One region of the Peribacillus sp. NJ11 genome, then DNA from elsewhere that is predicted to be linked to it. Evidence: riboswitches for the same ligand, from Rfam matches in the RefSeq annotation. Region 1 holds a riboswitch; each other region holds the start of a gene.

The links. Region 1 has a riboswitch for S-adenosylmethionine ahead of QUF86_RS26690 (methionine ABC transporter ATP-binding protein). Riboswitches for the same ligand answer to the same signal wherever they lie in the genome.
Region 2: another riboswitch for S-adenosylmethionine. It lies ahead of QUF86_RS07755 (O-acetylhomoserine aminocarboxypropyltransferase/cysteine synthase family protein); the one in region 1 lies ahead of QUF86_RS26690 (methionine ABC transporter ATP-binding protein).
Region 3: another riboswitch for S-adenosylmethionine. It lies ahead of mtnK (S-methyl-5-thioribose kinase); the one in region 1 lies ahead of QUF86_RS26690 (methionine ABC transporter ATP-binding protein).

The regions. Positions count from the first base shown of each region.
Region 1 is NZ_JAUCFO010000001.1:5,447,982-5,458,352, forward strand. It holds gene QUF86_RS26650 (DUF445 domain-containing protein) at 1-812, opposite strand, end outside; gene QUF86_RS26655 (YheC/YheD family endospore coat-associated protein) at 948-2,309, shown strand; gene QUF86_RS26660 (YheC/YheD family endospore coat-associated protein) at 2,326-3,396, shown strand; gene QUF86_RS26665 (YheC/YheD family endospore coat-associated protein) at 3,400-4,767, shown strand; gene QUF86_RS26670 (YheC/YheD family endospore coat-associated protein) at 4,764-5,960, shown strand; gene QUF86_RS26675 (YheE family protein) at 6,024-6,227, shown strand; gene QUF86_RS26680 (hypothetical protein) at 6,319-6,507, shown strand; gene QUF86_RS26685 (MBL fold metallo-hydrolase) at 6,785-7,609, opposite strand; SAM riboswitch class I at 7,895-7,999, shown strand; gene QUF86_RS26690 (methionine ABC transporter ATP-binding protein) at 8,067-9,083, shown strand; gene QUF86_RS26695 (methionine ABC transporter permease) at 9,070-9,738, shown strand; gene QUF86_RS26700 (MetQ/NlpA family ABC transporter substrate-binding protein) at 9,792-10,371, shown strand, end outside.
Region 2 is NZ_JAUCFO010000001.1:1,581,423-1,591,793, reverse strand. It holds gene QUF86_RS07755 (O-acetylhomoserine aminocarboxypropyltransferase/cysteine synthase family protein) at 42-1,352, opposite strand; SAM riboswitch class I at 1,455-1,561, opposite strand; gene QUF86_RS07750 (thioredoxin family protein) at 1,708-2,019, opposite strand; gene QUF86_RS07745 (toprim domain-containing protein) at 2,020-2,385, opposite strand; gene gcvH (glycine cleavage system protein GcvH) at 2,479-2,862, opposite strand; gene QUF86_RS07735 (arsenate reductase family protein) at 2,958-3,314, opposite strand; gene QUF86_RS07730 (acyl-CoA dehydrogenase family protein) at 3,456-5,243, opposite strand; gene QUF86_RS07725 (acetyl-CoA C-acetyltransferase) at 5,317-6,495, opposite strand; gene QUF86_RS07720 (3-hydroxyacyl-CoA dehydrogenase/enoyl-CoA hydratase family protein) at 6,574-8,964, opposite strand; gene QUF86_RS07715 (YuzL family protein) at 9,170-9,301, shown strand; gene QUF86_RS07710 (proline dehydrogenase family protein) at 9,352-10,269, opposite strand.
Region 3 is NZ_JAUCFO010000001.1:3,478,619-3,488,989, forward strand. It holds gene QUF86_RS17235 (ATP-binding protein) at 1-1,676, shown strand, start outside; gene QUF86_RS17240 (hypothetical protein) at 1,849-2,556, shown strand; gene QUF86_RS17245 (YozD family protein) at 2,736-2,906, shown strand; gene deoD (purine-nucleoside phosphorylase) at 3,148-3,852, shown strand; gene QUF86_RS17255 (lmo1851 family serine protease) at 4,128-5,585, shown strand; gene QUF86_RS17260 (LCP family protein) at 5,703-6,590, shown strand; gene mtnA (S-methyl-5-thioribose-1-phosphate isomerase) at 6,766-7,812, opposite strand; gene mtnK (S-methyl-5-thioribose kinase) at 7,827-9,029, opposite strand; SAM riboswitch class I at 9,108-9,261, opposite strand; partial or broken gene QUF86_RS17275 (carbon-nitrogen family hydrolase) at 9,333-10,032, opposite strand; gene QUF86_RS17280 (pyridoxal phosphate-dependent aminotransferase) at 10,211-10,371, shown strand, end outside.

The sequences.
Region 1 (10,371 bases):
GTTTTTTCTTTAATCAATTGTTTTATCATTTCCTTACCGATTATTCCCTCGATTTTCTCTACATCCCATTTCTCGAGATTTCCCCACTCTTTCACCATCATCACTGACAATATATCAATTGTTCGAGATTGTTCTAAGAATTTAAGGATTTCCGGTTGGATCTTATCAATTAACTTTTCGTTTCCAATGAACATCTGAATTAAATTGATCAGCTTACCCCGTTCCTTGAAAAAATCATCCAACATATCTTCAAGACGGCTTTTGCCTTCTGCACTGTCAAAATACTCTTTTCCCTTTTTCACGATGAAACGTGACAAATCAGGAATCGAGTCGAGGGCTTTTTGCTGAATGTGAGACGGGACGATATCCTTCAGGCTCTTGCTCCGGTTCTCTTCCGACCATGTTTCATATTTACCAAGAATGAATGCTTGTAACCTCTGGTCTAACGTGAATGACGAATTCTTCATTCCCAATTGATCAAGCAATTGAGCTGCACTTTTTTCCGTGGACAATGCTTTCTTTACTTCTGCCTGAACAAAAATTTTCATATTCTGTAAAGAGGCTTCATTGATGACTTTGCTTTGAATGCTATCTGGGGTGATTAAATGATCAACCACCAATTTGCCTAACTGTTTGGCTAACTCATCCTGCCGCTTCGGAATCAACCCTGGTGTCAACGGCAGCTGTTTCCCGAAAATATAGATTGGTTTATAAGGTCTGAACAGCATTCTGATAGCTAATAAATTAGTGAAGCCACCTATTACAGCACCTACGACGACCATAAACAGTATCTTTACCCAAAACTCACCCATGAAATTTCTCCTTTTATTGCTTAAATAGAGGCTTGATGACACCTTCTAATTAAAAAAACATAGAATGTGTTATCCACATTTGCCCATCATTAAAGTATAAAAGGATATCAAACTTAGTGCAAACGGGGAATTATTATGAACCTTAACCATCAGAAAGTTTTCATTACGGTAAATCCCGCAGAGACTAGAAAGAAGGCGCTACTGTTTATCGAAGAAAAACTATTTGAGGAATGGGGCCTTCAATTTGGAGAACCCGTAACGATCATGGCTGGATGTCGTTCCGTTCCGGTACTTGTCCAGCCATTTCCATCATCCCAGCCTACATTGAAACTTTCATATGATATGAACCAAATTTTATCCTTACCCGTTTTTTCCGATCCAATCTCCGTCTCATACCATGCGGAGGGAAGGTCCATTAAAATAGGCCCATTCTTCGCTTCACTCATGAACCAGACTCCCTTGCAAGACGGGACATTCGGCGAGATGGAAAAATTTTATCAGGAAATGAAATCATATTGTAATCAGCAGGGCATCCCCTTCTATTTAGTAAAATTGCAGTCTCTTCAAGATGGAGTTGTGGAAGGCTACCTGCCAGGGCAAGATGGCTGGCAAACCTTGCCCCTCCCCATTCCTGATGTTTTTTATAACCGGATACATTCGCGCAAACTTGAGGAATCGCATTCTTTCAAGCTATTTAAAACTGAACTGGAGGAACGGTCAATACCGATGTTCAATGGAAGGTTCCTCTCCAAACATGATGTACATGAGCTGCTAATCTTAGAAGATGACCTGTTGCCAAATTTGCCAGAGACGATACTTTTTAACCAAAAGGAATCATTCTTGACATTTATAGAAAAGCATTCGGTAATCTACTTTAAACCCGCATCAGGCAGCCAAGGCAGGAATATTTGCAGATTAACGCAAGTGGCTGGAAAATGGAAAATCGAGCAATCCGGACATCTCCAGGATGTACATTTTGCTGATACGGATGAAAAGTTGTACGAAACCTTAAAAATATTTTCCAGAAAACAAGCCTTTATTCTTCAAAAAGGTATTTCCCTATTCGAAACCGATCAGAGAAAAGTTGATTTCCGCATACTTCTTCACCGGAACGATCAGCTTGAATGGAAAGTTTCATCAATGGTTGCCCGGATTGGGGACCCTGGTACTATCGTTTCCAATCTTGCACAAGGCGGATTGATGAAAAATGGGCCGGATTTTCTAAAGGAAGCATTTGACCTTCAGGACGCCAGCCGCATATATCAAAAGCTCGTACGGCTGGCTAACAACACTGCCCAGGCCTTGGTCGAAAACCATGACGATTCATTCGGTGAGCTAGGTATCGATTTAGCACTGGATACCGATACCCATCCATGGATCATCGAAGTGAATTCAAAACCTTCGAAAAAATTTCATGGCAACTATGAAACGTTTCGTCCATCAGTAAAATCCATCATAGATTTCATGCTTGCCCTTAACCGCGAAAACCATCGATAAAAGGAGTTGCTAGCACGTGTTAATAGGATTAATGGCCGCGTCGGATACACATGAAAACAACTACTTCACCGAAATAGCCAAAAACGCTAAATCATTTAATATGAAAGTTTGTAAATTCTCACCGGAAAATATTGATATGGATCTGAAAAAAGTGCGTGGCGAGCGTTTTGATTCCGAGAACGAAACTTGGATCACCACATCTTTTGATTTACCTGATTTTGTATATGATCGCTGTTTTCACGGATTAGTCCGTGAGTCTACGGAAACACGACACAAAATCGATTGGTTAAAAGAAAACTCGAATTTCTTAGGGCTGGGCCTTCCTGGTAAGTGGGAAGTGTACCAAATCCTAAAAAACCATCCACACCTACAGGCATTTTTTCCAGAGACCGTAAAAGTGACGACACCTGAAGATATTACCGGTCATTTGGAACGCCTGGATAAAATCATCATCAAACCTGAATTCGGTGCAGGTGGTACAGGAATCTATCTTCTTTCAAAAACCGAAGACGGGACCTTGGTATCCATGACGAAAAAGGGCACCAAATATGACCGCCAATTCCCCTCCAAATCTCAGCTTAACAAATGGCTGCAGCATTTATTAAATCGATACCGTTACCTCTGCCAGCCATATTTGGAACTTCGCAACCAAAATAACGAGCCATTCGATTTACGGATTTTACTTCAAAAAAACGAGAAGAATCAATGGATGGAACGGGGACGCGGAATTCGTACGGGACAAAAGGACGGAATTACCTCAAATCTTGCCACAGGCGGGGAAGCCATTTCATTGGATACTTTCAACAAAAGGAACCCGGAAACGTTTTCGAATGCTGTCGAACAAAAGATTCAGCATATCCTTCGCACCCTGCCCGTAAAAACCGAAGCTGTCTTTGAAAGGTTATTCGAGTTGGGGATTGATCTAGGCATCGATAAAAAAGGCCAAATATGGATAATGGATATTAACTCGAAGCCTGGAAGGAAAATCATTCAGGCACTTCAGCCGGAGACCATGAAAGATATTCATCGCGCACCGTTTCAATATAGCCAGTATTTAGCCGAACATCTTCAGAAAGCAGGTGAATAGAAAGTGAGAAAGACTTATCCTGCCGAAATTGCCGCTACCCCTGGCAATGTTCTCTACTATCCTTCAGAGCTTGGAGATTTGGCAGAGATTGAATTAATTTATTTCGGACGACATTCATGTCCTGCCATCGTCAAACAAAACCCGGCCGTCAATCAATCAATCGTCCTATCGGAAAGTCTTGCGGAATCGCTTATATTCGATCATACCGATATTCCCCTTCATTTATTCATATACGGCAAGAGCATCCATATCGGACCGCTTGTCGGAATCTTTTCCTCAGGATTCACCGGCCTTTCAAACAAACCATTAGGGGAGAGAACGGAATTTTTCGCAAAGCTCCTTTCGCTTAGCAGGACCACAGGCTGTATCCCCTTTGTTTTTGGAGAGAATGTAATCAATTGGGATGAGGAGACAATCAAAGGTTATGTGTTTGATAACGATGACTGGCACATTAATGAATTTCCTTTTCCTAATGTCATCTATGACCGTCTCCCAAACCGGTTGACGGAAAACCGCGATGGACCTAAAGAAGTGAAGCAGAAATTTCAAAAAGAATATACCATTCCATGGTATAATCCTGGTTTTTTCAATAAATGGGATGTAAATGAAAGGTTATGCGCAGATGAGCGGGCACTGCCTTATTTGCCGGAAACGTATCCATTTCAATCCATGTCCGTGGTGGAAACCCTTCTTTCCCATTACCGTCAAGTTTATATAAAGCCCATTCACGGCAGCCTCGGTCTAGGGATTCACCAAATTCTTTATGATAAGCATGAGGATGTTTACTATTGCCGCTATACAAATGAAGCAAAAGAAAATAAACTGCAAAAGTTTTCCACTTTGGAAGCCATTGTTAAACATATTTTTCACGACCGGCCGCTTGAGAACCTTATCGTGCAGCAGGGGATCCCATTAATTCGATCTGAAAAACGTCCAGTGGATTTCCGGGTCCATACGAACAAGGACAGTAATGGAAAATGGCAGGTGTCCGCGATTGCAGCAAAAATCGCTGGTGCCGGTAGCGTCACGACCCATATTAAAAGCGGGGGTGTCATCAAAACGGTCGCCGAATTGTTTGGAGATGACGATGAAGCGAAAGAAGTCGAACGAAAGCTATCGGAAGCCGCACTGATTCTAAGTGACAGTATAGAAAAGAACTTGGACGGCATCATTGCAGAAATAGGATTTGATTTTGGATTGGATAAAAAAGGGCAGGTTTGGATGTTTGAAGCCAATTCCAAACCTGGACGTTCCATCTTCTCCCATCCAAAACTCAAGGATTTCGAATTGCTGACCAGAAAGCTCAGCCTTGATTATGCCATTTATCTTACGGAACAGACGATTACGAAATCAATCAGTGTGCCGCGATGAACATTTTTTACGATATCCGCACTGAAAATTGGCACCACACTCATGAGAATGCGGATCTTTTCGCCGGGTCTGCCAAAGAGGAGATCAGCTATAAAAAGGACCATTCGAATCACCCCCTAATTCCTATCACCATATTTCCAGGTAACCGGATGCTTGTCGTCGGAATACTGACTGTTTCCAATCCCAAAAAGGAATCAGGTTTGGGTGGAAACCTGACCCTTTTTCGGGACCTATCCTTATATTTATTGAAACACGGGATTTTGATTTATGCATTCACAGGAAATGCCCTGCATTCCGAGTCGTTGAGAGGGTATGTTTTTTCCTCCACTTCAAACAAATGGATCGAGTGTAAGATGCCGCTCCCTGACATCGTCTATAACCGTATCCCATCGAGGGGCTATGAGGCTTCAGAAGAATTCCAGAGTCTCATCAACCACTTTAAAGAATATCGAATTAACCTTTTCAACCCTTGTTTTATAGATAAATATGTAATGTTCGAAGCATTAACGGAAGACGGGGCCCTCACCACTCACCTCCCCCCCACCATGATCCTGCGGAACAGCGATTGCTTGGATGCTTTCCTCGAAACCCACAGGCATATTTACCTTAAACCATGCAAAGGAAGCCAAGGGAAGGGCATTTATACCATCATCAAAAATCCTGATGGGACACTTTTTTTCAATAGCCTAAAGCATAGTGAGTCCTTTCCGGATTTCACTTCATTCTGGGAAACAAAAAAAAGGGATTTATTAAAAAGAAGCTACCTTGCTCAACAGGCGATCATACCGAAAAAAATTTTTGGTCATCGTTACGATTACAGGATTCTCGTCCATTATGAAAAAGGTTTTTATAAAGTGACCGGCAAAGCAGTAAGGATGTCACAAACTCAGGAAATCACCACCCACACTCCCCGAGGGGGTAAGCTTTTTCCTTATCAAGACCTGCAATCAAGAAGCTTAAATCAAAAATTAGCGAATATCGCCCAAAAATGCGGTGAGTCTCTTTCGAAAAAAATCGGGTTTCTCGGAGAATTTTCCATTGATATAGGGGAAGATGAATCGGGTTCGCTCTTCATATACGAAGTGAACTCAAAGCCCATGCAGTTCGATGAAGAGGAAATTGAAGCTAACCGGCTTTTGCATTTAAAAAATCTTTTCATTGAATTGACTTTTTCCAACCTGACAATAAAATGACACCTCCAGCTGCCGTTTTACATTATAATGAAATGAAAGACAGCATATATGGAGGTTATACATATGATCACCCATTTTCAGTGGGCACCACTGCATAAGAATCTGCCAGGATGGAAAATTTCATTTTATTTCAAAAAGGAGGCAATCAAAGCCTTGTACCATAAAGATGGATCCATCGAATGGACAGCCAACCCACCTTCCGAAACAGATGAAACCCAACTCAAAAGCATGATCCATGACTTAATGGTCTACCATGTATATGATTGAGCCCTTTCCCCTTTTTCATTCATTAACCCTCTGAACGGAATAAAAATCCCTCCTTTGCCTAAACTAAAGAAAAAGCTAGGAGGGATTTATTTTGGATAAAGAAAAAATGACATTTTTGAAGGATACCGAATATGATGGCAAGGATTCCGTTTTCCTCGATATCGACCGAATCATCAATGAAGGAATGGCAGGCGGAAATGTGTATGAAGTCGCTAACCTTCAGAACATCGAGGAAGCACATGATTTTTATGATGAAACAGATCCCAATATCAATAAATAAACACTCGTGGGCTCTCTTTTTGGGGAGCTCCACTTAAAAAAAGTGAACTTTCGTTCATGCGTCATATTCCCCACTAACAAATGTTTTTTTATGAAAAGCACCCCCTCCATAAAAAAACAACTTCCCGGATGGAAGTTGTTTGAGTGCAAATTAAATATTACAACATGCTGTCTTCTTGCCTTTTTCCAATTCCCGCACTCTATCCCCCGTAGGCATTTGATATTATGCTAAAAGCATTAATATCAGTGCTCGTCCTTTCAATATCTATTGTTAATATTCAAATAGTTCCATTATCCCTGGCATTCAAAACATTTTCGTTTAATATCGAAGTTATGATATGCTCTGAATCCCATTCATGTCCAGATATCTCGATAAGGGGATAGCGATTCGGTAAAACGACTTGCTGGATTTCATGGACTGTATGCCCTTGATCATGTAAGCGTAAAATTTCACCTTGGAGGTTTTCCAAATAATCGAGTTTATTTCGAAACATTTCCTTTCCGTCAGGCACATGCCCAGCATGGCAGCAAAACACTTCCCCAAAGTCATATCGGAGTAATTTTTTTATGGAATCGATGATGATCGGGACAGACTCTTCCCGTAAGATAAGCTTTGTTTTTGGTGTTACGAAAAGGTCTCCAGAAAAGAGCATGCCAGTGCTGTGATTCAAATACACCATATGGTCCTTCGCATGACCAGGGGTAAAAATCGGCTCCCACGTTTGGGTGCGGGAATGAATGGCCTTGCCTAGCGGCTCAGCCTTAAAGGCGTCTCTTTTTCCCCAAAACATTTTACGATATTCAGGATATTCAGCATCCTTCGCACAAGTATCAACCGACATCGGATGAATGAATATCGGAACCTTTTTATGTTCCTTTATCCAGGCAGCGCCTCCCGTATGGTCCTCATGATAGTGCGTCAGGGCAACTGTTTCGAAGTCTGCGGACTCATAGAATGGAATAAGTCCTTCCAATAAAATCTGTGCGCCAGTATCTATCAATAGCCCATCCGTTAAAAAAACATAAACACTCATCCCCGACTTGACCCCGTCAGGAGTCCCGTGCACACAAACCACATCATTTACCGTCTTAATCTCTATCATGCATTTCCACCCCATCATTGTACAAAAATAGTTTTTTCTCCCTTTTTCACTTTATTATAATAAATGTATTATCTCTTTACCCTTTTGACAAGGAAATAATGGAATATCTGGATATAAAAGACGGATTATTGACTAAGAGCCCTTTTGACAGGAATGGTTTTAATGAACCGCACGGAACATTATCGAAAAAAACCATCACCAAATCACAGAAACGATTGACATTGTGGAATTTTACAAATATTATAGATTATATTATAAAACTTGAAATATTCTAAAATAATAGTTTACTTATCAAGAGTGACGGAGGGATCAGGCCCTGTGATGTCCGGCAACCGCCCTTCGGGAACGGTGCCACTTCCTGCAGAATGTTTGCATTCTGAAAGATAAGACGAGATATAATTTCGCTGCCTCTTTCTGAATGATAGAGGCAGTTTTTTATGTTTAAGGGGGAAGGATCATGATTGAAATCCGTTCAGTCCGAAAGGAATACATCACGAAGAAAAACCGAGTTATCGGAGTGGATAACGTATCTTTAACCATTCAAAAAGGCGAAGTGTATGGAATTGTCGGCTACAGCGGAGCTGGAAAAAGCTCATTACTCCGCTGCTTGAATTTGCTTGAACGTCCGACAGCCGGAAATATCATCATTGACGGCATTGATTTAACCTCTTTATCAAGTAAAGAGCTTCGTAAACAACGTCAAAAAATCGGAATGATATTTCAACACTTTTCCCTGGTCAGTTCAAAAACCGTTTATGAAAATGTCGCTTTCGCCTTAAAGGCCGCGCATCAATCGAAGGACGCCATCAGGTTACGTGTATTGGAATTGCTGGAAATCGTAGGGCTCAGTGATAAAAAAGATGTCTATCCGGCACAGCTTAGCGGTGGACAGAAGCAACGGGTCGGCATAGCCCGGGCCTTAGCAAATGACCCCACCGTACTGTTATGTGATGAAGCGACTTCAGCCCTTGATCCAACAACAACAAAAGCGATTTTACAGTTATTAAAAAAGATAAGCAGGGAGCTCGGGATCACCATCGTGTTGATTACACATGAAATGGAAGTGGTCAAAGAACTATGCCACCGAGTCGCCGTCATGCAGGATGGACGGGTAATTGAAGAAGGTTCCGTTTATAAAATATTTTCACAGCCAAAGCAGGAGTTAACGAAGCAATTCATCAGCAGTGTATTGGATTTCGAACTTCCCTCACATTTGATTGAGGGAAGTAAAGGAACGATTATTAAAATTCAATTCGAAGGGCAAACCGCCGGTGAATCGATTCTCTCCGACGCTCTCCAATCCCATTCAGTAAAGGGGAATATCCTGCACGGTAAAATTGAGTATATTCAGGATGTCCCTTTAGGCATCTTGATCATTGAGTTAATCGGTGAGGCCGCTGAAATTCATTCGGCATTGGAATATATAAAAAATCGTTCCAGTTCTGTGGAGGTGTTAAAACATGTCATTTCTTGATTCCATCGTCAATATTTTACCTGATCTTAATAAAGCCTTTCTTGAAACGATTTATATGGTCGGCGTTTCCCTTGCGGTAGCCCTTTTGATAGGTTTACCACTTGGAGTATTGCTGTTTACGACAACCAGGAATTTATTCTTTGAAAATAGCGTCGTGAATCGATCACTCGGTTTCGCAGTCAATATTGTCCGTTCAATCCCGTTCATCATTCTCTTGGTCGCCCTCCTTCCTTTAACGGAACTGCTTACTGGATCGACGATAGGGCCAAGAGCGGCTTCTGTTTCCCTGTCCGTATCCGCGATACCTTTTTTTGCAAGGATCGTGGAATCGGCATTACGTGAAATAGACAAAGGAGTGATTGAAGCTGCAATTGCCGTGGGGGCCACTCCATGGATGATCATTAAAGATGTACTTCTTCCGGAGGCAAAACCGGGAATCATTCAGGGGCTGACATTAACGACCATTTCACTGATCGGTTACTCAGCAATGGCAGGGACAATCGGCGGAGGGGGAATTGGTGACCTGGCCATCAGGTACGGTTATTACCGTTATGACAACACGGTCATGATCACGACGATCGTCGTGTTGATCTGCCTTGTACAAATCATTCAAATGGTTGGTGACAAAGCCTCATACTTAGTTAACAAACGATAGAATCAGTCATTTTTTCAATGATTCAATACATATCATTTCAGGAGGAATTTCAAATGAAGAAAATAGCTTCGTTATTATCAGTCTGTGCACTTGCCCTTGGCTTGTCAGCTTGCGGAAGCGATGATGCATCCCCAAAAACTGAAGACAAAAAAGAATTGAAGATCGGGGCGACTACCGGGCCATACGCCGATATGGTTAAAGAAGCAATCCAGCCAGGTCTGGAAGATCTCGGTTACAAAATAGAGATCGTAGAGTTCACCGACTATATCCAGCCGAATAAGTCGCTTGGCAACAACTCAATCGACGCCAACCTATTCCAGCATAAAGTGTACATGGATAACTTCGCTAAAGAAAATGATCTAACGCTTTCCGACCTTATCATAGTTCCAACAGCACCAATGGGCATATACTCGAACAAATATAAATCGTTGAAAGAAATTAAAGACGGTACATCCCTTGCATTGCCCAATGATCCGGTTAACCTTGCACGTGCACTTAAAGTGCTGGTGGATGAAGAATTGATTGAGGTTGACCCAGATGTCGACCCTTTAAAAATATCTGAAAAGGATGTAACGGAAAATCCAAAAAACATCCAATTTAAGCCATTGGAATCCGCTCAATTGCCCCGCGCAA
Region 2 (10,371 bases), 3.9 Mb from region 1:
TGTATAATATTTCTAGTTCAAGAATGCCCAGGACTTTTTGCTTAAACCGTTTTAGAAGTCAAGGAGACGATATTCGTCGCTTTTTCAATTGCCTGCTCCAAATCTTCTATTAAATCCTCTACATTTTCAATCCCAATGGATAAACGGACTTGATCAGCACGCACACCAGCTTTCGCCAGACCTGCATCATTCAATTGCTGATGGGTCGTACTGGCAGGGTGAATGATTAAACTCTTCGCATCCCCTACATTCGCTACATGGGACCATAATTCCACCGAATTGATAAGTTTCGCCCCGGCTTCGCGGTCTCCCTTTATTCCAAAAGTCACAACAGATCCTGCTCCCTTAGGCAAATATTTATCCGCAAGGGCTTTATCGGGATGATCCTCATTAGCAGGATGCGAAACCCAAGTCACGGCAGGGTGATTTTTCAAATATTGAAGTACAGACTTCGTGTTCGAAAGATGCTCTTTCATCCTCACATGCAGCGTTTCAAGTCCAAGCGTAAACTGGAATGCGCTTTGGGCACTTAGCGCAGGGCCTAAATCACGAAGTAACTGCACTCGGGCTTTCGTTATAAAAGCGGCTGGTCCAACTGCCTCGGCGTATACCAGACCGTCGTAACTTGGATCAGGCTCCGTAAAGCCAGGGTAGTTTGGCGAGTTCCAATCGAACTTCCCGCCATCCACGATGACACCGCCTAAGGTGGTTCCATTTCCCAGAAGCCATTTTGTAGCGGAATGGATGACAATATCCGCTCCAAAATCAATTGGTCTGCATAGATACGGTGTAGCGAAGGTATTATCAATGATTAAAGGTATCCCGGCATCGTGGGCAATGTCGGCTACCGCTTCAATATCAAGGACCCTCAAACTTGGATTTCCGATCGTTTCGGCAAATATGGCTTTAGTTCTTGGCGTAATCGCCCTTTTGAAATTTTCAGGGTCATCAGGAGAAACGAACTTCACTTTAATCCCATATTTAGGAAGAGTGTTTTCAAAAAGATTATACGTACCGCCATATAAAGTGGAGGCTGAAACGATCTCATCCCCTGCACCGGCAATATTCAAGATTGACAGTGAGATGGCAGCCATTCCGCTTGCTGTTGCCAATCCGCCGATACCGCCTTCCAATAAGGCCATTCTTTCCTCAAAAACGCTGACCGTGGGATTATGTAGTCGTGTATATATATAGCCATTCTCCTTTAAACCAAATAAATTCGCTGCATGGTCAGTGTCTTTGAACAAGTATGCATTGCTTTGGTAGATCGGGACTGCACGTGCACCTGTTTCATCAGCTTGCAAACCGCCATGAACACTCAATGTTTCGAAACGTAACTTTTTCTCTGACATACTATTTCTCCTCTTTCTCTATGGATTTAGTAGGAATTAAATTGAAACCGGGCCTTTCATAAACAAAAAAACCACTTCCATAAGAAGAGGTTTTAATAACGCACCTCATCTTTTCAGAGCTAACACTCTGCTGGAATTAGCACCGTATATAAATTTATACCGGTTGCCGGGCTTCGTCGGGCCAGTCCCTCCGCCACTCTTGATAAGAACTATTAAATTCAGATGCTTTCTTAATACAAAATATAACATTTTAGAATTAACCAGTCAATGAATTGTTAGAATATTCTTTGTTTAATTCCGGTTTGGCCGCCACATGTCCACAACTAAAAAAACCAATCCATTTCTGATTGGTTTCTTAGCTGATCTCCTTAAGCAATCCATACAAATAAGGAACGGATTGAAAGGCATATATTTTTTTGTGCAGCTGCCCTTCTTTGAAAAGCAATAAACACGGGACACTTTCTATTTCATATGATTCGGCAATCGCTTGAACATAATTCATATTCATTTTACCTGCCTTCAGTTCCGGGAAAAGTTCCATGGATATCGTCAGCATCTTGGAAGCCACCTGACAGGTGCCGCATAAAGGCGTATATAAATATAAGCAAAATGTTTCCCCTTGTTCAACGGCAAGCTTACACTCTTCTTCTTTCCATTCCTGAATCAATTAGTCGTTCACCCTTTGACTTAAAAATTTCATTTTAACATTCATATTGGCAGATAGAAGCACAGTTGCGATATGATGTTCAGGTGAGCTCTCCACTTCTTTGTACATTTTATTAATATACAGGTGGTTCGCTTCCGGCATTTCCCTTCGGAATTGCTTCCGCAGCTTTTCTCCTGATTCATCTGCGTCAAAAAGGAGATAAACATCACGGTCCATCAATTCATCCACTAATTCATCAAGCTTAGTTAATGATATGGTCCCATTCGTACATCTAATTTCCACATCTTCATCTAAAACGGAGGCAACTTTTCTTCTATCGGAACTGCCTTCTACAATGATCACTTTATCGAATTCGCCCCATTCCATGTCATCACTCCATCTCACGAATTATGTGCGCAACTATGATTGTACAAAATGAAAAAGAGAGCAGGCCTTTTCAGTCCCCCCTCTTCTTCGTTTTTAACCGTTAATCAAACTCTCATATTCCTCAGCGCTCATCAGGTTTTCAATATCACTGCTATTTGATGGTTCAAGCACAATCATCCATGCTTTTTCAAAAGGAGATTCATTTACATATTCAGGGTTGTCACTTAAGTCTTCGTTTACTTCAACAACCTTGCCACTGATAGGAGCATACAGCTCAGAAACGGTCTTAACGGATTCAACACTTCCAAATGGTTCGTTCGCTTTCAGTTCATCCCCGATTTCTGGAAGCTCAACGAAGACGATGTCCCCTAGCTCGGACTGGGCGAAAGCTGTAATTCCAATGCGCACTGTTCCATCTTCGGTTTTTACCCATTCATGTTCTTTAGTGTAACGAAGTTCTTTTGGTGTTGTTGTCATTATAAACCCTCCATATGTACATCTTATTTTATCTATTCCATTATAAGGTAGATTTATTGTTTAAGTAAGGAATTAACCAAATATTTTGTAAAATTTCAGTTCCAAACCTGTTCGAATTGCTCTTCTTTGAATCCTACCGTCACTTTGGTACCATCCGTAACAATCGGCCTTTTCAGAAGCATGCCATCTGTGGACAATATATCAAGCATCTCTGCTTCAGAAGCTTCTTTCAGCCTATCCTTTAAGCCCAGCTCCCGATATTTTTGACCGCTAGTATTGAAAAACTTCTTCAACTCCAAATTACTGATTTTATATAGTTGTTCAATTTCAGTTCGCGAAGGCGGATTTTCCGCTATATGAATCGCTTCATATTGCAGTTCATGATTATCCAGCCACTTCTTCGCATTACGGCATGTGCCGCATTTTGGGTACCAATATAATGTTAAGCCCATCATTTCACCACCTATCAATAGAATACCCGTTTTCACCACGCAATACAACGAAATGTCTTGTGAATTTCCAATGCAATTTCATCAAAGGAAATAAAGGGAATGCCTTTACGGGCATTCCCTTTACAGATTCTGATTCATTGCTTAAAGTGCATATTTTTCCGTTTCGATTACCTTAACGGAAGCTTCACGTTTTTTCGCAATGACATTGATTGGATTGTGTCTTGTCAGCTTGCGAAGCGAAGAAAGCATGATGCGAAGGGTATCGCCTGTTTCCACCGCAATTAACGTTTCCTTTGCATGCTGTTCTATTTCATTGAAAGCTTCCTGAACGAAAATTTCCGTGTAAAGCACTTTTTGTTTGTTCTTCTCCAGTCCTGTAGCCGCAATTGCTTTTTCCGTACGTAATACCACGGATTCAGCTGCATATGCAAGGGATGCTATATCAGCAATGTTGGAGAGGATTTCTTGTTCTTGATCAAGCTTATTGCCGTATTTCTGTGCAGCAAGGCCAGCTGCCAAAATACCGATTTTCTTAGCGTTTCTAACAAGCATTTTTTCTTGTGCCAATGGCTCATCGCCAGGTTCTTCCGGCATCATCATCATTAATTCCTCTTGCAGGCCTTGAGCCTTTTGAAGAAGCGGCAATTCCCCTTTAAGTGCTTTCTTCAGGAAAGTTCCCGGTACAAGCAATCGGTTGATTTCATTTGTACCTTCAAAAATCCGGTTAATACGGGAATCACGATATGCTTTTTCAATTTCATACTCCTGCATGAATCCATAACCGCCATGAAGCTGTACGCCTTCGTCCGTAACATAATCCAATACTTCGGAAGCGAAGAATTTATTCAATGAACACTCAATTGCATATTCAGCGATTGCAGCTGCCATTGATTTTCCATCTTTCACTTGCTCATCCGTCAATTTGCTTTGCCTTTGATCATAAAGGCCAACAGTACGGTATACAGAGCTTTCTGCTGCATAAATTTTAGACGCCATTGTTGCAAGTTTTTCTTTCGTCAAGTTAAAATCGGAAATTTTCGTTTTGAACTGTTGGCGTTGATTCGTATAAGCAGCTGTAATCTCAAGGGCACGTTTAGATCCGCCGACAGCACCCACGCCTAATTTATAACGGCCAATATTCAGGATATTGAAAGCAATGACATGCCCTTTTCCTGCTACACCCAAAAGGTTTTCAACGGGTACATGAACATCTTCGAGGATTAATGTACGTGTAGATGAGCTTTTGATGCCCATTTTCTTCTCTTCAGCACCAGTCGATACACCTTCATAATCACGCTCTACAATGAAAGCAGAGAATTGTTCGCCGTCGATTTTGGCGTATACACAGAAGACATCTGCAAAACCTGCATTTGTAATCCATTGTTTTTCACCATTTAAAATATAGTGTGTTCCTTCAGCATTCAATTTCGCAGTCGTTTTTGCCCCCAAGGCATCTGAACCTGAGCTGGGTTCCGTTAAGGCATATGCAGCAATTTTCTCACCCGTTGCCAGTAAAGGGAGATATTTTTTCTTTTGTTCTTCATTCCCGAATAATACGATTGGCAAAGATCCGATACCTACGTGTGCACCATGCGTAATTCCGAAGCCGCCTGAAAGTGCCATTTTTTCTGTAATTAATGCCGAACTGACTTTATCAAGACCCAATCCGCTGTATTCCTCAGGAACGTCAGCACCAAGTAAACCGATTTCACCTGCATGCTTCAGTAATTTTACAGAACGGTCGAATTCATGGTTTTCTAAATGTTCAACCTGCGGCAGAATTTCATTCACCACAAAATCCTCTGAAGTTTTGGCAATCATTTTATGCTCTTCGGAATAATCTTCCGGTGTAAACACTTGATCATACGTAATATCTTCTACTAAAAAGGCTCCGCCTTTAATGAGGTTATCTGTTGTTTGATTGGACATGTTTTTTCCTCCTAAGTGATTTATGAAAGTTAAACCGCCGGAAGCATGTTGACAGCTTCCGGAAGGGATTGAATTACGCTAATAATTCAAATACTCCAGCAGCGCCCATTCCGCCGCCGATACACATTGTCACAACTCCGAATTGTTGGTTTCTGCGCTTCATTTCATGAAGCAGGCTTAATGTCAATTTTGCTCCTGAACATCCCAGTGGATGGCCTAAGGCAATGGCTCCGCCATTTACATTGACAATCTCTTCATTCAGCCCCAGCTCACGAATGATTTGAATGGATTGGGAAGCGAAGGCTTCATTCAATTCAAATAAACCAATATCGGATAACTCAAGGCCTGCTAGTTTCAAAGCTTTAGGAATGGCTGCAATCGGTCCGATCCCCATAATTTCAGGCGGTACCCCCGCTACAGCAAAGGAGCGGAACTTACCAATCGGTTTCATCCCCAATGAAGAGGCCTTTTCCCCATCCATGACCATGACCGCGGCTGCTCCATCACTCGTTTGTGATGAATTCCCTGCTGTTACGGATCCTGTAACTGCGAATGCAGGTCTTAGTTTTTTCAGCACTTCAACAGTCGTACCTGGACGAACCCCCTCATCCTGTGAGAATGTGAATGATTGTTCCTTTAATTTAAGATCTGGACCCACTGAGCGAAGGGTTACGTCAACCGGTACGATTTCATCCGAAAACTTTCCTTCTGCAATGGCCTTAGCCGCCTTTTGATGACTTCGTACAGAAAATGCATCTTGATCGTCACGGGAAATCCCGTATTTTTTTGCAACGGCTTCAGCAGTGTGACCCATACCCATATAATATTCCGGGGCTGTTTCCGCAAGTTTCGCGTTCGGACGCGTTACATGACCCATCATTGGTAAAAGGCTCATGGATTCCGCTCCGCCTGCAATGACTGTATCACTTTGGCCGAGCATGATTCTTTCCGCTCCATAAGCAATACTTTGCAACCCGCTTGAACAATAACGATTAATGGTTATGGCTGGTACTGTATAAGGCAACCCTGCCAACGCTCCAATGTTACGCGCCATGTTCAATCCTTGCTCCGCCTCAGGCATTGCACAACCGATAATCAGGTCATCGATGGTTCCTTCATAATTCCCTGCACGCTTTAACGTTTCCTTTACAACAAGTGCCCCTAAATCATCAGGGCGTACATTAGCTAGAGAACCTTTTTTCGCTCTTCCTACCGGAGTCCTTGCTCCAGCTACTATTACCGCTTCTTTCATGAGGATCCCCCTTACTCATTTTTAAGCTATCGATCTATTAATCTTCCTTATCGGTTTGGCCATATCTTCATCTAATCATCAATTACGGAGTGGTTTCCCTTTAACGAGCATGTGCTGCATCCTTGCTTGAGATTTCGGCATCGAAATCAGTTTTAGGAACGCTTGTTTTTCCAGGTTCAAGATATACTGTTCATCTACTTCCGTGCCAAACGGGAGTTTCCCCCCTGCCAGGACGTATGCAAGCTCTTTGGCTATGACAAGGTCATGATCGGATAAGAATCCAGAAAGGCGCATGGATTCCGCCCCTAAGAGAAGTGCGGCATATCCCGTTTCACCAACGACAGGAATCTTTGTGCGGGCAGGAGCGGTATAACCTTGTTCATACATGGAAATGACAGCCTGCTTCGCATCATATAGTTGATGATCCGCATTCACACTTATTCCATCATATGAATTAAGGAAATTATTCCCGCGTGCTTCCTCAGCGGAGGTTGAAACCTTTGCCATGGCAACCGTTTCAAATACTTGGTTGGCCACTTTCTGTAAATCAAAGTCGACACCCTTCGGCATATTCCTCAATGTCTTCACATAAAGTTCTTTAGTCCCGCCGCCGCCTGGGATCAAACCTACACCAGCTTCCACCAGTCCCATATACGTTTCAGTCGTTGCCTGGATGCGCGCAGCCGGAAGGGATACTTCAGCACCCCCGCCAAGTGTCATATTAAACGGGGCAACCACTACAGGAACTGCACTGTACTTAATTTTCAGCATCGCCTTTTGGAATTGGCTGATGACCATATCGAGTTCAAAAATATTGTCATCTTGCGCTTCCATCAACATCATTGCAATATTGGCGCCTACACAGAAATTCTTGCCTTGGTTTCCGATGACAAGGCCTTTATAATTCGCTTCCGCTTCGTCGACCGCCGCATTGATCATTTGCATGATATCCAGACCGATTGCATTATTCGGTGAAGTGAATTCAAGAAGGGCCACTCCATCGCCGATATCTATCAAGCTTGCACCACTGTTTTTCTTGATTACGCCTTTTTGCTTCTTGATTGCTTTAAGATTGATCACCTTAGGATTTTCGACAATTTCTTTATATTCACCATTATCATAATAGTGGACTATGCCATTTTCTTCTTTATAGAAAGAAGTGATTCCCTTGGCGAGCATATCCTTTACCCATTGCGGAACGGTGATGCCTTCCGCTTCCAGACGGGCTACCGATTTCTCTACACCTATCGCATCCCAGGTTTCAAATGGACCAGTGGACCATCCGAATCCCCATTTCATCGCTTGGTCGATTGCCACGATGTCATCTGCAATGTCCCCAAGCAGTTGGGCAGAATACACAAGCGCCGGATTCAGCACATTCCAAAGCAATTGGCCAGCACGGTCTTCGCTATAAACAAGCGCTTTCATTTTATTTGGCAAGCCCTTGGCCTGTTTAGCCATTTCAATGGACGGCGCTTTTAATTTTTTTCGTGCATCATATTCAAGCGTTTCGGGATTCAGTTCAAGGATTTCTTTGCCTTTTTTCAAGAAAAACCCTTGTCCTGACTTGCTTCCGAGCCACCCATTCTTAAGCATTTCATTCATGAAATCAGGAATTTTGAAAACTTCTTTTTCTTCTCCATCCACCTGGTCATATACGTTTTTGGCAACATGTGCAAAGGTATCCAGACCAACTACATCAAGTGTCCGGAAAGTCGCGCTGGTTGCCCTTCCAATCAACGGTCCTGTAACCGAATCGACTTCACCGACACTGTATCCGCCTTTTTGCATTTCCCGGAGAGTGACCAATAAACCATAAGTGCCAATGCGGTTTGCGATGAAGTTTGGCGTGTCCTTGGCTTCGACGACACCTTTCCCCAGTACATCTTCGCCGAATCGTTTCATGTATTCGAGCACTTCTGGTGAAGTTGCTTCAGTAGGGATGATTTCCAACAATTTAAGATAACGCGGTGGATTGAAGAAGTGGGTTCCCAGGAAGTGCTTTTGAAAATCCTCCGAACGGCCTTCTGCCATCGCTTCTATTGAAATTCCGGATGTATTCGATGAAATGATGCTTCCTGGTTTACGATGCTGATCGACCTGGGCAAATACACTTTGCTTAACCTCAAGTTTCTCAACGACCACTTCGATGACCCAATCGACATCCTTTAAACGGCTTATATCATCTTCCAGGTTTCCCGCCTCGATCAACGCAATATTTCCCTTAGCTGAAAGCGGAGCTGGTTTCTGTTTTAAAAGTTTAGTAATCGCAGTTTGGCTAATGCGGTTACGCACTTGTTTATTATCTAATGTAAGACCCTTTTTCTTTTCATCCTCAGTGAGCTCACGAGGTACAATATCCAATAATAAAGTCGGAATGCCGATGTTAGCAAGGTGTGCAGCAATCCCTGATCCCATAACTCCTGACCCTAGAACAGCAGCCTTTCGTATTTGTCGAACCAAGTTCATATCCCCCTTACGCAATGTATTGAATGAATGCTCATTCATTTTTAATCCAAAAATTTTTTGAATATTTTTTCTTATTACTAATATAGAATATATTTGGAAATTCCGCAATGATTAAACAGTAAAAAAAATATTTTTTTCTCCAAATTCCTTTGGTTATTTCTCCGCCGTTCAGTAAAAAATAACCGTGCAGGAGGTGACTTATAAAATGAAGCGTAAAGATAATCCTTCTAAAGCAGCCGTAAGTGCAGCAAGCGTTAAAGGCAATGCCGGCCCTGGCGCTGAACGTCAACATGGAATCAATAAAGTGAACAGCCAGAACAATCAGTTTAAAAAATAAAACCTTCTTAATTTGAGCAGCCGTCCCTTATCCGGGGCGGCTCTCGCTTCCTATTTCTTGAATAGGCCTTTTAAAACGAAAGCAATATTGGCCGGTCTCTCCGCAAGGCGGCGCATGAAATATCCATACCAATCCGTACCATAAGGAACATATACCCTTACCTTATATCCTTCTTCAGCAAGCTCAAGCTGCTTTTCATTGCGTATGCCATATAACATTTGAAATTCAAATTGGTCATGGGGAATTCCCTGATCTTTGACCAAGTCCCTCGTATAATCAATGATTTTATCATCATGTGTGGCAACGGCTGTATAATTGCCATTCAGCAAATGCTGCTTGATAATTTTCTTGAAATTCTCATCCACATCTTTTTTCTCTGGAAAAGCCACTTCCCTTGGTTCTTTATAAGCTCCTTTAACAAGTCTTAGATTCGGATGGTATGCATCCAGCTCCTCAATATCCTTCTCAGTCCGATACAGATAAGCTTGGATTACGGTCCCCAATTCATTATATTCAGACTTTAGGTTTTTGAATACAACCAAAGTTGGCTGACAGCGCGGAAAATCCTCCATATCAAGCGTCACGAAAACCTGATGGGCTTTAGCTTCATCCAAAATCCTCCGCATGTTATTCATTACGACCCGTTCGGACACATCCAAGCCCATCGAGGTCAACTTCAGGGATAACTGTGAATCCAGTTGATTTCTGCCAATCATGCGAATCGCTTCGATACACTCATCTGCCATCTTCCCTGCTTCATGTTCATCTTCAATGAATTCACCTAAATAATCAAGGGTAACAGCAAGCCCTTTCCGGTTTAGATCTGAAATCACACCAGATGCCATATTCAATGATTCTCCTGCCACGAAACGAGATGCACCAAACCGCAGCCCGTATTTTTTCGCTGCCTTTGTCATGCTTTTGTTCTTTGATAAAAAAAGAAATAGATTTTTCAATATTCCTTCCATCTGCATTCCCCTCCAAATCATTTTGGAAAATAGATGCACAAGATTATTTTACCATTTAATTCATTTTTCAGATATTTAGAATCAAGAATAAATAAATTTCAT
Region 3 (10,371 bases), 2.0 Mb from region 1:
CACAGCGCTCCCTGCTGGAAAAGGAAGCAAAAAATGTCTTGAATGCAGGTTCACTGAATATTGTAAATGAAACATATAGCTATTTGAACGAACGCATCAGTGATGTGAAGTTAATGAGTGCAAATTCGGTAATCATAAATCCCGGCTCTTCAAAGGAAGAGAAGTCAGTTGAACTAAAAAAGTTTATCGATGCAAAAGGAAATTATTACGGTGTTTTGCATTTGGATATGGAAGGAAATGTAATTGCGGATACCTCCAATAAAATGGTCGGGGATAACCTCGCAAAGAGAATATGGTTTAAAGAGGCCATGGAAGGTCATGAATTCCTTTCTGACGTATATAAAACCCGAGCTTACTCAGAACCCATAATATCTCTAAGTGCGCCGGTATATGATAATACAGGGAAAATAATAGGTGTCGTATCTCCAGCTTTCAGATTGGAAGGGCTCTGGGAGATGATGGAGAAAAAGGCTAATGAAATTAGCGATAAATACCCAGTGAACTTTTTCATGATTAATCAAGAAGGTATCATGATTTCGAAAAAAGACCCACATGGCGTCATGCAGGATTCAGCCTTGGAGGAAATTGGATTAACGAAAGAAAAGCTGATGGAGGCTTCGTTATCGGATGAATTGTACAGTGCAGAGAATGGGGAAAAAATATATTCTATCCAGCCTGTCCATACGATAGCGGAAACGGAGAATACATGGTTTGTTGTTGTGGGTGCAGATAAGAATCAGGTGTTTCAGCCTTTGAATGACCTTTTATCACGGTATCTGACCATCTACAGCATCGTATTTGTTTCTATCATTCTGGCTGTCTATTTACTTACAAAGACTCTTGTGCGGCCAGTTCAAGATCTTGTCGAAGCAACGGAGGATTTCATTGAAGGAAAGGAATTCGTCTTTTCCAACAAAAGAAGCTTCGAGGAAATGGAAAAATTGAATCTTGCCTTTCTAAGAATGATGGAAACGATAGAAGATCGTGAGAAGGAAATCGTCCGTACGGAAAAATTGAAATATGTTGGCCAGCTTGCAGCTGGGGTCGCGCATGAAATCAGGAACCCGCTGACGACAATAAAGGGCTTTTTCCAACTATTGAAGAGTCAGGATCATGATAAAACACTAATAGAAAAATATAGTGATGTCATGCTTCATGAAGTGGATCGGGTGAATGTATTCGTGACTCAACTTCTTGATTTGGCAAAACCCCATCAATTGGAATGGGAGAAAATGGATTTAAAGGATTTCCTTGATGAAATGATAGATACCTATACTTCTTCAAATCCGAGTTCTCACGTAAGAATAATGAACGGAGTGACACAATCCGTCATTGTTTTTTCAGACAAAAACCGGTTAAGACAGGTTCTCTTGAATGTCTTGAATAATTCTTGTGAAGCCATCGAAGCAAGAGGGCAGATTGAACTGGATCTGACTGCCGTTTCCCAATATGTAAAATTAATGATCAGAGATGATGGAAAAGGCATCAGTCCCGAGAATTTAAAAAATATCGGCATGCCCTTTTATACCACTAAACAGGATGGAAACGGCCTAGGTGTAGCGACCTGCATTCAGATAATGGAGGAATTAAAAGGGAAATTCCAAATTGAGAGTGTACATGACGAAGGAACGAAAGTGACGCTCATTATCCCTACTGCGAACCGTCTCATTAAATGAGACGGTTTTTGGTTGTAGATAAAGGAACAAGGATTTTCGTTGCCCTTTAATAAATGAGCAAGTTCCTTATCTAAATGAGTAAAATGCCCTCTCATTTCCATTAACCTCCCTGTTTGTTTATGCATATAATTTACTAATCAAACGATAAGGACCATATTGGGGGATGTCTCTTATGGGCAAAAAAAAACAGCCGAAATTTAAATTAGGCGATACAGTCGTAATAACAATGTATGGGACAGTCGGGAATATAACCGATGTTAAATTTCTCGATGGTGCTTATGTGTATGAAGTGAACTATAGTGAAGGTCTTTATATCGAAAAAACATTGCAATCGATAAATGAATACGAAGGAGAAATCCTTTATCCAAAAGAACAAATCGACATTGAATATAAATATTTATTAGGTGACTTGGTCCAGGTGGATGGATATGAACAGGATTATTTCAAGATTATCGGCTATCGAACGGAAATTTGGCGCTATAAGGAAAATGCCTGGGAGGATGTAATCTATGAGTTATCAAGAATCTCGGATGGTGAATGGCTTGAAGCGCATGAAGAAGAACTGACTTTGATAGCCGATGCTAAACGTGCAGATGGGATCATTAAAAAGTTGGGCCTGCTCCTTCCTAAAAAGAATAATGAGCTTGCTATCATTGCTAAACAATACAACCCTGGTAAAGGTGAGCGAGAAATGACAATGACAAAAAGTGAAAAAAAGGAAATGATTGATGGACTGTTGGATTTATATAATGATTATTGTAAGCTCTACGAACATTTTGGCGATGATGAATATCGTCATATCATGAAGATCGCCCTTGCTAAAATTGAAAAAGCTGCAGAGGAAATTTATCCAGATCATAAAAAGAAGCAAACGAAGTGAAAAGGTATCCCAAACTTTTAAAGGACAATTTCCAAATTACCTAAAAAAGCTACCATTCAAATTGGCCACCAATGGAACATGGTAAATATAGGCCCTTCATATGATTTTCCATTAAGGGATGCCTTACTGGCATATTTGTCTCTACACATTCATAGACCTTTAAATAAGGGGGCGATGATTTGCGAGAAATTGAGGTTTTTATTGATACAGAAGAGATAGCGGAATTCTTTTTTCAAGAATTGATAAGACGGGGCTATCTTCCAACAGAAGCTGAAGTTGAAGATCTTGCTGACATCACATTCGAATATCTTCTTGAAAAATGCATAATTGATGAAGAAGTCGATGAGTAACCAGTCATAAGACGGTTAGCAGCTTCCTTTCCCTTAATTTTAAAAACAATTAAAAAAAGACGGCGGGCCTCCGCCGTTTTGTTTGCGGTTCTTAGGAGGGGTGCCAAAAGTCTTTTCACGATTTCCAGTTTCCTTATCAGGTTGGTTATTGGATCAGGTTCAATTTTCCTAACTTGTGGTTGATATGGTATAGTAGTTTTTGTATATCATTCCAACCACAAGTTAAGGAGGAAATAGTTGTATGAGCATACATATTGGTGCAAAAGAAAATGAAATTGCAGAAACGGTCTTACTACCTGGAGACCCATTGCGTGCAAAATATATTGCTGAAACATTTTTAGAGGATGCAAAACTTTACAATGAAGTTCGGAATATGTTTGGATACACAGGGACATATAAAGGGAAAAGAATTTCCGTCCAAGGCACAGGCATGGGTGTTCCATCCATTTCCATCTACGTAAATGAATTGATGAATAGCTATAATGTTCAGAAGCTGATTCGCGTTGGAACTGCAGGAGCCATCCAAAAAGACGTAAAGGTCAGGGATGTAATCCTTGCAATGAGTGCTTCCACCGACTCCCAAATGAACCGCATGACTTTCGGCGGGGTGGACTTTGCTCCAACCGCAGATTTCGAATTATTAAGAAAAGCTTATGACGCGGGCACGGCTAAGGGCATGCAATTGAAGGTCGGGAATGTATTTACGGCCGATCAGTTTTATAACGATAATAGTGAATTGGAAAAATGGGCAAAATACCAAATCCTTGCGATAGAAATGGAATCAGCGGCCCTATACACGCTTGCTGCTAAATTTGGACGCCAAGCTTTATCAGTATTAACCATTTCCGATCACATTTTAACCGGTGAGGAAACGACGTCGGATGAGCGCCAGTCAACTTTTAACGAAATGGTTGAAGTGGCTTTGGAAGCAGCTATCCAAGACTGATAATTGGATGTTAATGACAGGCGGGTGACCAGGAATAAATGATGCTGTATAATGAAGGGTGGGATACAGGCTCATTTATTCCTTGGTATCCGCATTTTTGTAATGTCTCGCCTTAAGGGGTACCCTAGATTTAACGTTTGCTAAGGGTTAAAAAAATACATATGATCGGTAAGTTGTTATTTTTGATAACTATTATTTTTCGATTGGCATGAAAACTGATAAAATAGAAAGAAACCGTTTATATCGTCATGAAGAATGAAAGTGGTGAGGCTTCAGTGGAAGAAGAAAATCAACAACAGCCAAAAGAGGCAGGGAAATTCATTAAAATAAAGAAGTTTACGTTCATTATGGGGATTTTCCTAGTCATATTTCTAACTGCAGGGATTACTACAATAGCCTTGACCTTTGGAAATGAAAAAGTAGAGTCATTAGCACCGGATAAACATCCGGAATTTGAAAAGCTGTATTCTACATACGATACGATAAAAGATAACTATTATGAAGAGATTGATCAAGACAAGCTGGTTGACGGGGCAATTAATGGAATGATCAAATCATTGGATGACCCCTACTCTGCCTATATGGATAAAAAGGAAGCATCGAGTTTCCATGAGAGCATCTCTTCATCTTTTGAAGGAATCGGTGCTGAGATTCAGGAACAGGATGAAAAAATCATGGTCGTCTCACCGATAAAAGGGTCCCCAGCCGAAAAAGCGGGTGTAAAACCGAATGACATCATTTTAAGTGTCGACGGTAAAAGCGTTGAAGGACTAAGCTCTTCTGAAGCTGTCCTGAAAATCAGGGGCGAAAAGGGAACGAAAGTGAATTTATCCATCTCAAGAGCTGGTGAATCGGAACCGATTGAACTCACCATTAAACGTGACACAATTCCGATTGAAACAGTGTATGCGGAAATGCTTGATGATGGAGTTGCAAAAGTCCAAGTGACCAGTTTTTCCGAACATACAGTCCAAGAGCTGAAAACGGCGCTTGAAGAAATGTCGAAGAAGGATATGAAGGGTCTGGTATTGGATTTGCGTGGAAACCCAGGGGGACTGCTTGACCAAGCAATAGAAATGGCAAGCCTGTTCATACCTAATGGGAAAGTGGTCCTTCAAGTAGAGGATCGCAGCGGGAAAAAAGAAGTCTATAAATCGAAGAATGATGGAGAGCTGAAGATCCCGGTAGTCGTGTTGATTGATGATGGAAGTGCCAGCGCTTCTGAAATTGTTGCAGCGGCTGTCAGTGAATCAGCAGACATTCCTTTGATTGGTGTCAAATCATTTGGCAAAGGGACCGTTCAGACTGCCCAAGACTTTAAAGATGGATCCAACTTCAAATACACGGCAGCTAAATGGTTGACGCCTGAAGGCAATTGGATTCATAAAAAAGGGATCAAGCCTGATATTAATGTGAAGCTGCCTGATTATGCCAACCTTCCGTACATTTCGCCTGATAAGGAATTGAAAGCATCGGATTCTTCAAGTGAAGTGAAAGCTGCTGAAGAGATGCTGAAGGAAGCAGGACATGATCCAGGGAAGATAGATGGATTCTTTGATGAAGCAACAAAAAATGCGGTAATAGCATTCCAAAGGGAACAAAAAATTAAAGAAACCGGCACCATAAAAGACGATACTACCGTTAAATTGATGCAGGTCATCCGGGAGAAAATCCTTAAAAACGACACTCAAGTTAAAAAAGCGGTAGAAGTATTAAAGAAAGAAATCAAATAAATGATTTTGCCCGAAAAGCCTGCCAACGATTATAGTTGGCAGGCTTTTTTGTCGTTTAATGCATACAATTCCAATATTAGGCAGAAAATATGGGTAAATTTCCGATGAGGTGAGGTAATGAAAGAAAAGGTACTGTTCATATATCTATTGATCTTGATTCTGGCAGGCTGCACCTATGCCCCTTTACCCAAACAAAATGGAAATGCAGGTACGGAAAAAAAACTAACCGAAGAAGAGAACGAGGAAAGCGTGAAAACATTTCTGATTATAGGTGTTGATACCAGAGGAGAGGAAAAATCTCGATCAGATGCGATTATACTGGCAAAATACTTTCCTGAGCAGGAGAAACTGAAGCTAGCTTCCATCATGCGTGATAGTTATGTAAAAATCCCTGGGTATAAACCAGGATATAACAAAATAAATGCCGCTTATTATTATGGTGGAAGGGAACTGCTCAAGAAAACGATACAGGAAAACTTTGATGTCAAGGTCGATCATGTGGCAGTAATTGACTTTCAGGGATTTGTGAAGATGGTCGACTTGCTTGCCCCTGAAGGAGTAGCGGTGGATGTGGATCAAGAAATTATTGATGATATGAGCATTCAAGCAAGCACTGGCAAAAATGTTTTACATGGTGAGGAAATATTGAAATATGTCCGTTTTAGACATGATGATGAAAGTGATTTTGGAAGGGTTGAACGTCAACAAGAAGTAATGGTTCAATTAAAAACAGCGTTTATAAATCAAATCTCAACCTTCGAAGGGATGGCAGCCCTTCCTAGTATAATAGAACAAGGGCTCTCGTATTTGGATACAGATATTGGGCTGAAAACGATAATGGAAATGGGTCCAAAAGCCGTCTTCCATACACCGGAAACCGTCGAAACCTTAAGGATTCCAGTGGAAGGAAGCTTTAAGGATGAAATATATCCCCAGGCCGGAGCCGTTTTGGAAATGGACTACACTAAAAATAAGAAAGCACTTCAGGAGTTCTTTTCAAAATAATAAGAATGTCCAATATCTTTTGTTATCGAAAACATAGGGATTTAATTAGTAAATAGATTCGTATCACTTAGATTATTTCATAATAGACCTCGAAAGAATAATTATAATTGATCATCATTAAAAAACGAGACGGATACGAAATCCTTCTCGTTTTTTATCACCAATAAAACTTGGATCATTTAACGAAATCCGGAATGTTTTTGATGAAATCCGGTGTTATGATGCCGTTTTCTGTAATGATGCCTGTAATTAGATGATTCGGTGTAACATCAAAGGCTGGATTGAAAGTCTTCACGTTTTCCGGGGCGATCCTTACACCTTGAATGAAAGTGATTTCCGCTTCATGCCGTTCTTCGATCGGGATGGATGTGCCGGATTGGATTGAAAGGTCGAAGGTGCTTGATGGAGCCGCCACATAAAAAGGGATACCAAAGTGCTTGGCTAAAATGGCCAATCCCAATGTCCCGATTTTATTGGCTGTATCTCCATTAGCCGCAATTCTGTCGGCCCCGACTATAATTCCATTTATTCGTTTCTGGTGAATCGTATGGGCGGCCATATTATCAGAAATTAAGGTGACGTCAACCCCCGCTTGCATCAATTCCCAAGCCGTCAAACGCGCCCCTTGCAGGACAGGCCTGGTTTCACAAGCGTACACTTTTAGCGGAAAGTCCCTTTCTTTAGCCAGGTGGAAGGGAGCCAGGGCTGTTCCATAACGGGCTGTGGCAATCCCTCCAGCGTTGCAATGCGTTAGGATGGAATCTCCTTTAGCGAATAAGGATAAACCATGTTCCCCGATTTTCCTGCACATTTCTTCATCTTCAGCAAAGATGGCTTGGGCCTCCGATACAAGTGCTTCCTTGGCAGTTGAAATGCTTTGCGCTGCTTTCAACGTATTCTCCATCCTCCTTAACGCCCAAAAAAGGTTGACTGCAGTTGGCCGTGAAGAAGCGAGTTTTTCAATATGCCTCGTTACATTTTTCTTGAATTCCCCTAATTCAGCGGTTGTTTCCTGTTTGGCACCAAGTGCAACACCAAATGCTGCCGTCAGTCCAATTGCTGGGGCACCACGAACTTTTAATGTCAATATGCTGTCATATACATCATCAACAGAATGAAGTTCAATAAATTCAGTTATGGAAGGAAGGGCTTGTTGATTTAATAATGTAATATGGGTATCATCCCATTGTACCGAATATGGTAAGGGTGCTAGTGTAGTCATGTGCAGGTCTCCTTTTAAAGGGTTGAATAAGATGGCAGTGTACGTTGCTTCAACGCTTCAATGACAGCTGGAACATCCAATTCTTCTCGTTTTTTAATTAAAAATGCACCAATTTCCAATGTTGCCGTTTTGGCAGCGATCCTTGTATCTTTATTTTCAATGACGTTTAAATCGGCAACATGGGAAAGGCCAATGGTTCGCCGAATCAGTTCACAGCCGGCAAAACCGAATGCATCTTTTTTGAATTTTGTCAGTAAATAAGGCAGATAACCTTTCACATGGCGGAATGGGCTTTTATTTTGGCCTTCCCATAATTCGGTATAAGTTTCTTCAAAGGCATTCCAAAATTCATGAAGGTGTGAGAAAATCTCTTCCTTTCCAACGCCATTACGTGTAATTGCCTGAAAGAGAAGGTTGGCGGTGTATTGACCAAGGTCAAAACCAACGGGCCCATAAAAAGCGAATTCCGGATCAATAACCTTTGTTTCAGTTTCACTTGCAAAAATACTTCCAGTATGTAAATCTCCATGAAGCAAGGCTTCCTGCTCGGTTTCAAAGCTTTGTTTCAGCTTAGCTACCTCAAGTATCACTTCTTGATCATTCCAAATATTTTTGGCGGCATCAGTCAATTCCAGCTCGAAATCTCCCGGGAGTTCCTCAAAAAATGGATCCGTGAAAATAAAGACCTCAGTGATTTTGCAGAGTTCCGGATTCGTGAAATGTCGGGCCACTTCCTTTTTCGCGGATGGTTCTAAATGATAATCTGATGTATAAAATGCCGTCTTCGCTACATATTCACCAATATGCTGTGAAAGCAATGGATATTGATCGCCTTCGATCAAGCCTTTTCTAACGATTTTCAAGTGCGATAAATCTTCCATGACTGTAATGGCAAGCTGTTCATCCGAATAATAGACTTGCGGTACGAATTCCGGGCAATAGCTTCTGAAATGAATCAGTGCATTCGCTTCAATGGCTGCCCTTTTCAATGTCAGCGGCCAGCTTTCACCAAGTACCTTGGCATAAGGGACCGCTTGTTTGATTATTATTCCTTTGTTTGTGACTGTGTCTGTAATATGAAAAACATAATTTAAATTTCCATCGCCGATTTCTTTACAGTTTAAACTTGCATCCGCATTGACCAACCCAAGTTTTTTTGCAAGGGTTATAGCTGTTTCGTTTGTCAATCTCTTAAAATTTGAATGGTTTTGAGTCATTCTTTTCCCCTCCAGATTCAAAATAAGAATAAAAAAGCCTCTTTCATATAGAAAGAGGCAGAAGTTTTGGCTTCGGACCTCTTATCTTCCAGAAAATGAATTCTGGTGGAATTAGCACCGTGCTCTGTGGATTTTATAATCCGGCGGTGAATCCGCCCCATTTCACAATGGTATTACAGTCGGTTGCTGGGCTTCATAGGGCCTTTATCCCTCAGCCTGCTCTTGATAAGAGTATATGTTTTCTGAAATTTTAATCTTCGGGAAAATAATATCAACTTTTTAAATAGTTTGTCAATGGGAAAATTAATAATAATCCGGCCGACGATATTCGAATACGGGTATTTTGTTCCGTGCTTCCGTAACTTTATTGAAGTCCAAGGTGCCTGTCAAGAGTTCTTTTGCTTCTCCGGCTTCACTTATGATATTCCCCAATGGATCAATAATCAAGGAATGACCCGCAAATATATTATTGACATCCGAACCTGAACGGTTAACGGCTACAACATATACTTGGTTCTCGATGGCACGGCTAATCAATAAGGCTCTCCAGTGTCGAGTCTGGGCTTTGGCCATTCTGCCATTACGAATAGAACTTCGGCGCCTTGAACAGTATGGGCTCGCTGCCATTCAGGAAAACGGATGTCATAACAAATGAATCCAGCACATATTTTTTCATCAAGAGTAAATAAACCATCTTTTTCACCTGGCTGCAGGAAATGATGTTCATCCATTAACTGAAATAAGTGAAGCTTATCATATTCTTTTATGAGATTTCCATGCTTATTGATGATGATCATGGTGTTATAGATGCCCTTGCTTGCTTTTTGGCAACGGAACCCCCAATTATGTGAAACTGGTGTTTCTTTACCTGATCTTTTAAACATTCAATCGTTTTTTCTGCTTCTTCATCAGCAATCTCATTTAACCTGGTCAAGTCGTATCCTGTTGACCAAAGCTCTGGTAAAATAACGATATCGGGTTTGGACATTGCTGCTATTTCCATCCATTATTCTGCAACCTGAAAATTGATATCTGGTTGCCCGAAGGCAATATCCAATTGAATGCAGGCAATTTTCCACTTCATCGTTTAAAACCCACATGTAAAAAATGCTTTACAAGACTATGATAAACATATATCATTTGTGTCTAGAATTTCAAGAAATTTCAGAGAAGGTGTATAAATGTTGCAATTCGAAAAATCCAGACAACTTCAAAAACTGCCCAAGCAATTTTTTGCATCTCTAGTCGCAAAAGTCAATGCGATTACGGCGCAGGGTCATGATGTCATTAATTTAGGCCAGGGAAATCCTGATCAACCGACGCCTGAACATATCGTGAAAAG